Regions from separate parts of the Citrobacter sp. KH_055_1 genome, predicted to be linked through region 2. Evidence: predicted binding sites of a transcription regulator. Region 2 holds the regulator's gene; each other region holds the start of a gene.
The links. Region 2 encodes ArgR, which controls arginine synthesis, uptake and breakdown. Its sites were predicted from a motif close to ANTGAATAAAAATACANT; they were not measured.
Positions count from the first base shown of each region.

Region 1: argA (amino-acid N-acetyltransferase) is a predicted target of ArgR. The motif match lies at 1,891-1,908, and genes of this name have one in related genera.
Region 3: argC (N-acetyl-gamma-glutamyl-phosphate reductase) is a predicted target of ArgR. The motif match lies at 1,524-1,541, and genes of this name have one in related genera.

Region 1 is NZ_CM174473.1:868,199-871,469, forward strand. Features, by position in the region: gene recD (exodeoxyribonuclease V subunit alpha) at 1-479, shown strand, start outside; gene argA (amino-acid N-acetyltransferase) at 527-1,858, opposite strand; gene amiC (N-acetylmuramoyl-L-alanine amidase AmiC) at 2,094-3,271, shown strand, end outside.
Region 2 is NZ_CM174473.1:455,309-458,579, reverse strand. Features, by position in the region: gene mdh (malate dehydrogenase) at 1-729, opposite strand, end outside; gene argR (transcriptional regulator ArgR) at 1,166-1,636, shown strand; gene yhcN-B (DUF1471 family stress response protein YhcN-B) at 2,012-2,278, shown strand; gene AC3ITF_RS02290 (barstar family protein) at 2,337-2,615, opposite strand; gene aaeB (p-hydroxybenzoic acid efflux pump subunit AaeB) at 2,733-3,271, opposite strand, start outside.
Region 3 is NZ_CM174473.1:4,518,906-4,522,176, reverse strand. Features, by position in the region: gene ppc (phosphoenolpyruvate carboxylase) at 1-44, opposite strand, end outside; gene argE (acetylornithine deacetylase) at 325-1,476, opposite strand; gene argC (N-acetyl-gamma-glutamyl-phosphate reductase) at 1,632-2,636, shown strand; gene argB (acetylglutamate kinase) at 2,644-3,271, shown strand, end outside.

The DNA.
Region 1 (3,271 bases), 410 kb from region 2:
GCGGACTGAATGAACGCCTTGAACAGGTGATGGTACAAAAACGTAAAATCCAGCGTTCCGCGCATACCCGCTGGTACGAGGGGCGACCGGTAATGATTGCGCGTAATGACAGTTCGCTGGGGCTGTTTAACGGAGATATCGGTATTGCGCTCGATCGTGGGCAGGGGCTGCGGGTATGGTTCGCTTTGCCGGATGGGTCCATCAAGTCGGTGCAGCCCAGCCGTTTGCCGGAACATGAAACCACCTGGGCGATGACGGTGCACAAATCGCAAGGGTCTGAATTTGATCATGCGGCGTTGATTTTGCCCAGCCAGCACTCACCCGTTGTCACCCGCGAACTGGTATATACCGCCATTACCCGCGCGCGCCGCCGCCTGTCGTTGTACGCCGATGAGCGGATATTAACTGCGGCTGTTGCTATTCGCACGGAACGTCGCAGCGGGCTGTCTGCGCTGTTTAATGACGGCATTACAGAGTAGGTTTTGTTGGCCGGATAAGGCATTTATGCCACATCCGGCAACGACCTCTATCCCAAATCTGCCATCAGCACTTTTGACCGCCGCTGATAGTTGTACATCTCTTTCTTACTTTCCGGTAGCAGGTCGATATCCACCGGGGTAAAGCCGCGCTCCTGAAACCAGTGAATGCTGCGCGTGGTCAACACGAACAGCTTGCTGAGCCCCATTTGCCGGGCTTGCACGGCGATCCGCTCCAGCAAAACCTCGCCACGCGATGAACTACGATAGTCCGGATGCACCGCTACGCAGGCCATTTCGCCAATTCGTTCTTCCGGGAAAGGGTACAGCGCAGCACAGGCGATGGTCAGGTTATCGCGCTGAATAATGGTGAACTTGTCGATCTCCATTTCCAGTTGTTCGCGCGAGCGGCGAACCAGAATACCTTGCTGCTCCAGCGGGCGGATCAGCTCCAGGATCCCGCCGATATCATTGATGGTTGCGCGACGGATCTGCTCGGCACTCTCCATCACGATTTGCGTCCCAATCCCGTCACGTGAGAACAGTTCTTGCAACAGCGTGCCGTCTTCCTGATAGCTAATCAGGTGGCAGCGGCGTACCCCGCTACGACAGGCTTTGACCGCACCCCGCAGGAAGCGCACGGTACCGGAGCTGTAGTCACCGATCGCTTCCTGGGCTTCAACGCGCGCCTGGGCCTCGTTGGGGAACAGTTCGGACACAATATCGCCATCATCGTTAATGACCCCTTGCGAGGAGCAAAAGCCGATCATCTTTTCTGCCTTCAGTTTGATGGCTAACTGAGTGGCGACCTCTTCAGACGTCAAGTTAAAGCTCTCGCCGGTCACGGAAACGGCGACAGGTCCCATCAGAACAATGGCGCCGCTGTCCAGTTGGCGGTGAATCGCCTCTTCATCAATACGACGAATGCGCCCGCTGTGGCAGTAATCGACGCCGTCATCCACGCCCAACGGCTGGGAGATAATAAAATTCCCGCTGACCACGTTGATGTGCGCACCCTGCAAGGGCGTATTGTTCAGGCTCATCGACAGGCGTGCAGTAATATCAAGCTGGAGCAGACCAGCTGCCTGTTTGACCAGCTCCAGCGTTTTGGCGTCGGTCACGCGCGTATTCTTGTGATACACCGGCTCATGATGATGCGCAGCAAGATTGGCATCAATCTGTGGCCGTGCGCCATACACCACAACCAGGCGAATGCCGAGGCTATGAAGGAGTCCAATATCATTGACGATACTGGAAAAATTTTCATGCTCGATGGCTTCGCCGCCCAGCATAATGACAAACGTTTTTCCCCGATGGGTATTGATATAGGGAACAGAATGGCGGAATCCCTGTACCAGCTCGGTTCTACGCTCCTTCACCACGGCACACCTCTATTGCATGATTATTCGTAATTTGTGTATTTTTATTCTGTTTTCGCGTTGTGCGCAAGCGTAATTTTTATTCCTGCTAAAGATTTTTCCCAGTAATGCCGTGAATATAAAAAGAATGTTTACCCTTTTGTAGATGACAGATTATGCGTCATTCGTTAAAGTTTCCGGTCAATTCGGACGTTTTACGTATTACCTCTACTAAAGATTTCTTTTGCTCGGGAGAAGCATGTCGGGATCCAATTCAGCAATCAGTCGCCGCCGTTTACTGAAAGGTGCGGGTGCTATGTGGCTTTTGAGCGTCAGTCAGGTCGGTTTGGCTGCCGTGAGTCAGGTCGTTGCGGTGCGCGTATGGCCAGCGTCCAGCTATACCCGCGTCACGGTAGAATCCAATCGTCTGCTGAAATACAAACAGTTTGCCCTGAGTAATCCTGAGCGTGTGGTGGTAGATATTGAAGGCGTCAATTTGAACTCGGTGCTTAAGGGTATTGGGACGCAGATCCGCCCGGACGATCCGTACATCAAGTCGGCAAGAGTCGGGCAGTTTGACCCGCAGACCGTGCGTATGGTGTTTGAGCTGAAGCAAAATGTGAAGCCACAGCTTTTTGCGCTGGCACCGGTAGCGGGCTTTAAAGAACGACTGGTGATGGATCTCTATCCGGCCAATGCCCAGGATGTACAGGATCCTCTGCTGGCGTTGCTTGAAGATTACAACAAGGGCGATCTGGATAAGCAGGTGCCGCCTGCGCAAAGTGGTCCACAGCCGGGTAAAGCGGGGCGCGATCGTCCGATTGTCATTATGCTCGATCCCGGTCACGGCGGAGAAGACTCCGGTGCCGTGGGGAAATACAAGACGCGCGAAAAAGACGTGGTGCTACAAATTGCCCGCCGTCTGCGCGCGCTGATCGAGAAAGAAGGCAACATGAAGGTCTTTATGACGCGAAATGAAGATATCTTCATTCCGCTGAAGGTGCGCGTGGCTAAAGCTCAGAAACAGCGTGCCGATCTGTTTGTCTCTATTCACGCCGATGCGTTTACCAGCCGACAGCCCAGCGGTTCGTCGGTGTTCGCACTCTCCACCAAAGGCGCGACCAGTACGGCCGCAAAATTTTTGGCGCAAACCCAGAACGCCTCGGATCTTATTGGTGGCGTCAGCAAGAGTGGTGACCGCTACGTCGACCACACTATGTTTGATATGGTGCAGTCACTGACTATCGCCGACAGCCTGAAGTTTGGTAAAGCGGTACTGAATAAACTCGGTAAGGTGAATAATCTGCATAAGAACCAGGTTGAACAGGCCGGGTTTGCGGTACTGAAGGCCCCTGATATTCCGTCTATCCTCGTGGAAACGGCATTTATCAGTAACGTTGAAGAAGAGCGTAAGCTCAAAACAGCGACATTCCAGCA
Region 2 (3,271 bases):
GTTCAGTGCGCGAACCAGCGACAGACCGAAACGTGCTGCGGCCTGGCCCATAGACAGGGTTGCGGAACCGCCACCGGCTTTAGCCTCGACGACTTCAGTACCCGCATTCTGGATACGTTTGGTCAGCTCAGCAGCTTCTTGCTCGGTGAAGCTTACGCCAGGGATCTGTGACAGCAGTGGCAGAATAGTCACGCCAGAGTGTCCGCCGATAACCGGAACTTCAACGTCGGTCGGCTGCTTGCCTTTCAGTTCCGCCACAAAGGTGTTGGAGCGGATGATGTCCAGCGTGGTCACGCCAAACAGTTTGTTCTTGTCGTAAACGCCTGCTTTTTTCAGCACTTCTGCAGCGATTGCAACGGTGGTGTTCACCGGGTTAGTGATGATACCGATGCATGCTTTCGGGCAGGTGGTCGCAACCTGCTGAACCAGATTCTTCACGATACCTGCGTTGACGTTAAACAGGTCGGAACGGTCCATACCCGGTTTACGCGCGACGCCTGCTGAGATCAGTACCACGTCAGCACCTTCCAGTGCCGGGGTCGCATCTTCGCCGCTGAAACCTTTGATTTTCACAGCAGTAGGGATATGGCTCAAATCAACGGCCACACCAGGCGTTACTGGAGCGATGTCGTACAGGGAGAGTTCTGAACCTGAAGGCAGTTGGGTTTTTAACAGTAATGCTAGCGCCTGACCGATTCCACCAGCAGCGCCGAGGACTGCAACTTTCATCCTAAACTCCTTATTATATTGATAAGCAAAGTGTCTGTTGCTCCGCGGCGGCGACCATAATTCACAAATCCGATGAACACAACAACCACGCGTCAAGAATGCGTAGTTACGCAAATTTGGCTTTTATGCATTTAACTTACGTAAATTAAAAGCTAAGTTACGTAATTCAATACGACTCGCACAGTAGAGCAACTTTCCAACAGGTGCTGACAATATACCTAACTGCCCTCCCAAAACAACATCAATTTGATAACAATTGATTTACTTTTAAGCTTATTTGCATGCCGTGACATAGGCATGTTTCTTGATAACGAAATTTGATAAAATTCCGCTCTTTCATAACATTATTTCAGCCTTGAATGAGGCAGACCGTTTGCATAAAAATTCATCTGTATGCACAATAATGTTGTTTCTACCGCCATATTACGGGTGACTTATGCGAAGCTCGGCAAAACAAGAAGAATTAGTAAAGGCGTTTAAAGCGCTTCTCAAGGAAGAGAAATTCAGCTCTCAGGGCGAAATCGTCCTCGCATTGCAGGATCAGGGCTTTGATAATATCAACCAGTCCAAGGTTTCACGCATGCTGACCAAGTTTGGCGCCGTGCGTACCCGCAATGCCAAAATGGAAATGGTGTACTGCCTTCCGGCAGAGTTGGGGGTACCGACAACCTCCAGCCCACTGAAAAATCTGGTGCTGGACATTGATTACAACGATGCCGTGGTGGTCATTCATACCAGCCCAGGCGCCGCACAGTTGATCGCACGTATGCTGGATTCACTGGGTAAAGCAGAAGGTATCCTCGGCACTATTGCGGGCGACGATACTATCTTCACCACTCCGGCGATGGGGTTCTCGGTAAAAGATCTGTACGAAGCTATTCTGGAACTGTTCGAACAAGAGCTGTGATCCCCTCCCCGTCGCATCGCGTGGCGGGGAAAAACCTTTCTTTCTGACTCCTGACCACTCTTTTCCTCTGCCTGCCATTTAACAAATAGTGCGTTTCACTATCCAAAAACATTCACACAGTGAATACCTCGAATTATAAACGCACAAATTGCGAAATTAAATATCACCATGAATTTACTGTATTTTTTTAAAATAATGAGTTCAATTATGCGTTTTTAATTCCAATAAGTTATTAAAACCACAGTTCTTAACACTTAATTACAGCAGAAACCATTAGCGTGGTATTAATTTATCGAGTGATTAGTGTATACTTGATTTTGTGATGAGGGTCACGAAACGAAGACCCCAATAAAAGAATTCGACGAGGTAAATATCATGAAAATCAAAACGACTGTTGCAACCTTAAGCCTTCTTTCCGTTCTCTCTTTTGGCGCCAGTGCGGCGGTTAATCAGGTGAACACACAAGAAGCACAGAATTTGCAATCCATGGGTACCATCTCTGTTTCTCAGATTGGCAGCTCACCGATGGATATGCGTCAGGAAATCGTCGCCAAAGCTGAAAAAGCAGGCGCCAGCAGCTACCGCGTGACCGAACTGCGTGAAGGCGCACATTGGCACGCAACCGCTGAACTGTACAAATAAACCCTCGTCGTCTGGTCCGAGACGACTTGCCCCCGCCTGTCGGGGGCTTTTTTATGCCTTACATTGAATGACGGACGTTAAAGCGTAATTGCCCTTCCAGCTCTTCTTCTGCTTCATCAAACAGCAAAATCAGCGCTCCGTAGCGTCGGCGTTGTTTGTCCGGTAAATGGACAAACTCAATCTCCAGCGGCAGAGGTAGAACGTCGCCCATCACCACCTCCCACAGCGAATCGAGATCGCTTACCTTTTCCCGAGCAAGGCCGAATGCCCGCGTAAACTCGCGGTAGAAATCACCCTGTTCTTCAATCTCGTCAAAATCAAATGTATAGATGTTCATCTATAGCTACCATCCCAACGCCAGTCGCTCTACAGGCTCTCTCTATGCAGGGATTCCCACACATCAGGTAAGTATAGCCATAAAAAAACCGACGCTTCTGGCGTCGGTTTATCAGTCTTAACTGCTGGTCAGTGCATGCTGGTATTTGTGGAGCATACCGGTGAGTCGCTTCACCGGCTCCGTCACCTGAGGCGGCGCTTGCCAGAGGGTTAACTTCTCCTGATAGACATCAAGCTCCTCCAGCAATTGGCTAAAGTAGCGTCGGCGTTTGTCGTCGTTCCCTGCGGATATGATGTGATCGGCAGTACGTCGCAGCTGACGGTGAAAGGCGGATAAATCCTCGTTTACCGGTACTGGTGCATCGCGCAGACGCTGGTGTGCGATGATCATCGTCAGCGCCAGACGAAACTTCGCCAGGTCACCGGGGAATTTGTTCATCAGCAAAAAGAGCTGCTGGTAAAGCGCCGGGAGATGGTTTTCTTTGCGGCGAACCACATTGGTGGTCATCGCTGAAACCGCCGCCGACACGAACTGATTAAGCAGCACGCGACCAGTTCTGTCACGCGAGTTATCACGCACCAGTAAGATCACCAGAAACGCCAACACGCATCCGACAATCTGCCCAAGCGCACTGTCGAGGAACTGACTAAAGTGGA
Region 3 (3,271 bases), 710 kb from region 2:
AGCATACTGACATTACTACGCAACGCGGAATATTGTTCGTTCATATGATCCCAGACACCCCATCTGTTTTGAATATGTCCTGTATCTTTCGCGTCCCAGCGGCATTGGCTGCAACGCGAAATCTTTCGGACTTAACTTTTTAGTCGTCTTTTATAAAGCCACGTAAAACACCTGACGTCAATTGCTGCGAAATCGGTTCAGCAAACGAAAAAATGGCGGGAATTTACGTTATTTAATTCACATCGCGTCAAATAAGCGTTGCTTATGCAAATGTTAAAAGAATCGCCTTGCTTACCACTAAAGGATTAGCAAGGCGACGTTCGGTTAATGCCAGCAAAAATGATGCACAACCTGGGTAATTAATTCGCGGGTTGGCTTAATGAAGCGTGTTTCCAGATATTCATCTGGTTGATGTGCCTGATTAATGGAACCTGGTCCCAGTACTAGCGTCGGGCACAGCGTCTGGATAAACGGTGCTTCTGTGCAGTAGTTCACCACATCGGTTTTCTCGCCGAGCAGTTTTTCCACCACCTCGACCAGTTGGTGATCCGGCGGGCATTCGTAACCTGGGATCGGCGGGTGCAGCTCGGAAACCGTCAGTCGGCCAGGCCAGCGTTCGCTCACCGGGGCCAGCGCGTCCGTCAGTAAGCCATTCAGGTCGCTTAACGTCATTCCCGGCAACGGGCGGATATCCATGTGCAGTTCGCAGCAGGCGCAAATACGGTTGGAGGCATCGCCACCATGCAGGCTGCCGAGGTTCAGCGTCGGGTAAGGCACGGTGAATGAATCGTGGTGATAGCGTGCTTTCAGCGAGTCGCGCAACTGCATAATATGGCCGATGGCATCGTGCATCAGTTCAATGGCGTTCACGCCGCGCGCTGGATCGCTGGAATGGCCAGACTGGCCGAGCACGCGCACCGCCGTGGAGATATGGCCTTTGTGTGCGCGAATTGGCTGCAGGGATGTTGGCTCACCGATGATCGCGCAATCCGGGCGAATCGCCGTATTTTCAGAGAAGTAGCGTGCGCCCGCCATACTGGTCTCTTCATCGGCGGTGGCCAGGATGTAGAGCGGCTTTTTCAGCTGTTTCACATCGACATCACGCAGTGCATCGAGAATAAACGCGAAGAAACCTTTCATATCCGCCGTACCCAGTCCGTAGAGCTTGTTGTCATGTTCGGTCAGGGTGAACGGATCGCGCGTCCAACGTCCGTCGTCAAACGGTACGGTGTCGGTATGACCGGCGAGCAGCAGGCCGCCTGCACCGGTGCCTGTACTTGCCAGCATATTGAATTTATTACGGGTGCCGGGAACCGGTTGTACCTCAACGCTGAAGCCTAAATCTTTGAACCAATCCGCCAGCAGAGTGATTAAACCTGCATTACTTTGATCGAGCGCTTCTTCGGTGGCGCTGATCGATGGTGTGGCAATCAGAGCGCGGTAAATCTCGATAAATGGCGGTAAATTGTTTTTCATTGTTGACACACCTCGGGTCATGATAGTATCAATATTCATGCAGTATTTGTGAATAAAAATACAATAATGTTGAGCGAAATAAAACCCACCAAGTGTAAGGTGAGGTGATAAAGGCTTATACCTGGCAACCGAATATAAGAAGGTGAACAGCCCCGATGTTGAATACGCTGATTGTGGGCGCCAGTGGCTATGCTGGTGCAGAGCTTGTGACCTATGTAAATCGCCATCCTGATATGAACATAACCGCTTTGACTGTCTCAGCGCAAAGCAATGATGCAGGAAAATTAATCTCTGATTTACATCCGCAGTTAAAGGGCATTGTTGATTTGCCGTTGCAACCCATGTCGGATATCCGCGAGTTTAGCGCAGGGGTAGACGTTGTGTTTCTGGCGACGGCCCATGAGGTTAGTCATGACCTGGCGCCACAGTTTCTGGAAGCGGGCTGCGTGGTGTTTGACCTCTCTGGTGCATTCCGTGTTAACGACGGCGCCTTCTATGAAAAGTATTATGGCTTTACTCATCAGCATCCTGAGCTGCTGGAGCAAGCGGTCTACGGGCTGGCGGAGTGGAGTGCAAGCAAACTTAAAGACGCGAATCTAATTGCCATACCGGGTTGCTATCCTACGGCGGCGCAGTTGTCGCTTAAGCCTCTGATTGATGCCAATCTGCTTGATCTCAGCCAGTGGCCGGTAATTAACGCCACCAGTGGTGTGAGTGGAGCAGGACGTAAAGCTGCCATCTCGAACAGCTTCTGTGAAGTGAGCCTGCAACCGTATGGTGTATTTACCCACCGCCATCAGCCGGAAATCGCCACACATTTGGGGGTGGACGTGATTTTCACTCCGCATCTGGGAAACTTCCCGCGCGGCATTTTAGAAACCATCACCTGTCGTTTGAAGCCGGGCGTGACCCATGCGCAGGTGGCGCAAGCACTGCAGCAGGCCTATGGTGATAAACCGCTGGTTCGTCTGTATGACAACGGTGTCCCGGCCCTGAAAAATGTGGTGGGTTTACCGTTCTGCGATATCGGTTTTGCCGTTCAGGGCGAGCACCTGATTGTGGTGGCAACCGAAGACAATTTATTGAAAGGCGCTGCCGCACAGGCGATGCAGTGCGCAAATATCCGTTTCGGCTTTGCTGAAACGCAGTCTCTTCTTTAAGGGTGCAATGATGAATCCATTAATTATCAAGCTGGGCGGCGTTTTACTGGATAGCGAAGAGGCGCTGGAGCGTTTGTTTACCGCTCTGGTCAATTATCGCGAGTCGCACCAGCGTCCGCTGGTCATTGTGCACGGTGGCGGCTGCGTGGTTGACGAGCTGATGAAAGGGCTCAACTTGCCGGTGACAAAGAAAAATGGTCTGCGCGTGACGCCAGCCGACCAGATCGACATCATTACCGGTGCCCTGGCCGGAACGGCGAATAAAACGCTGCTGGCGTGGGCGAAGAAACACCATATTGACGCTGTTGGTCTGTACCTTGGCGATGGCGACAGCGTAAAAGTGACCCAGCTCGATGTAGCGTTAGGTCATGTTGGACTGGCACAGCCTGGTTCTCCTAAGCTGATTAACACGCTACTGGAAAACGGTTTTCTACCGGTCGTCAGCTCGATAGGCGTCACGGAAGAAGGGCAACTGATGAACGTCAATGCCGATCAGGCTGCGACGGTGCTGGCGGCAACGCTGGGTGCGGATCTGATCCTGTTGTCTGACGTCAGCGGTATTCTGGATGGTAAAGGCCAGCGGATTGCCGAAATGACCGCAGCCAAAGCAGAACAGCTGATTGAGCAGGGTATTA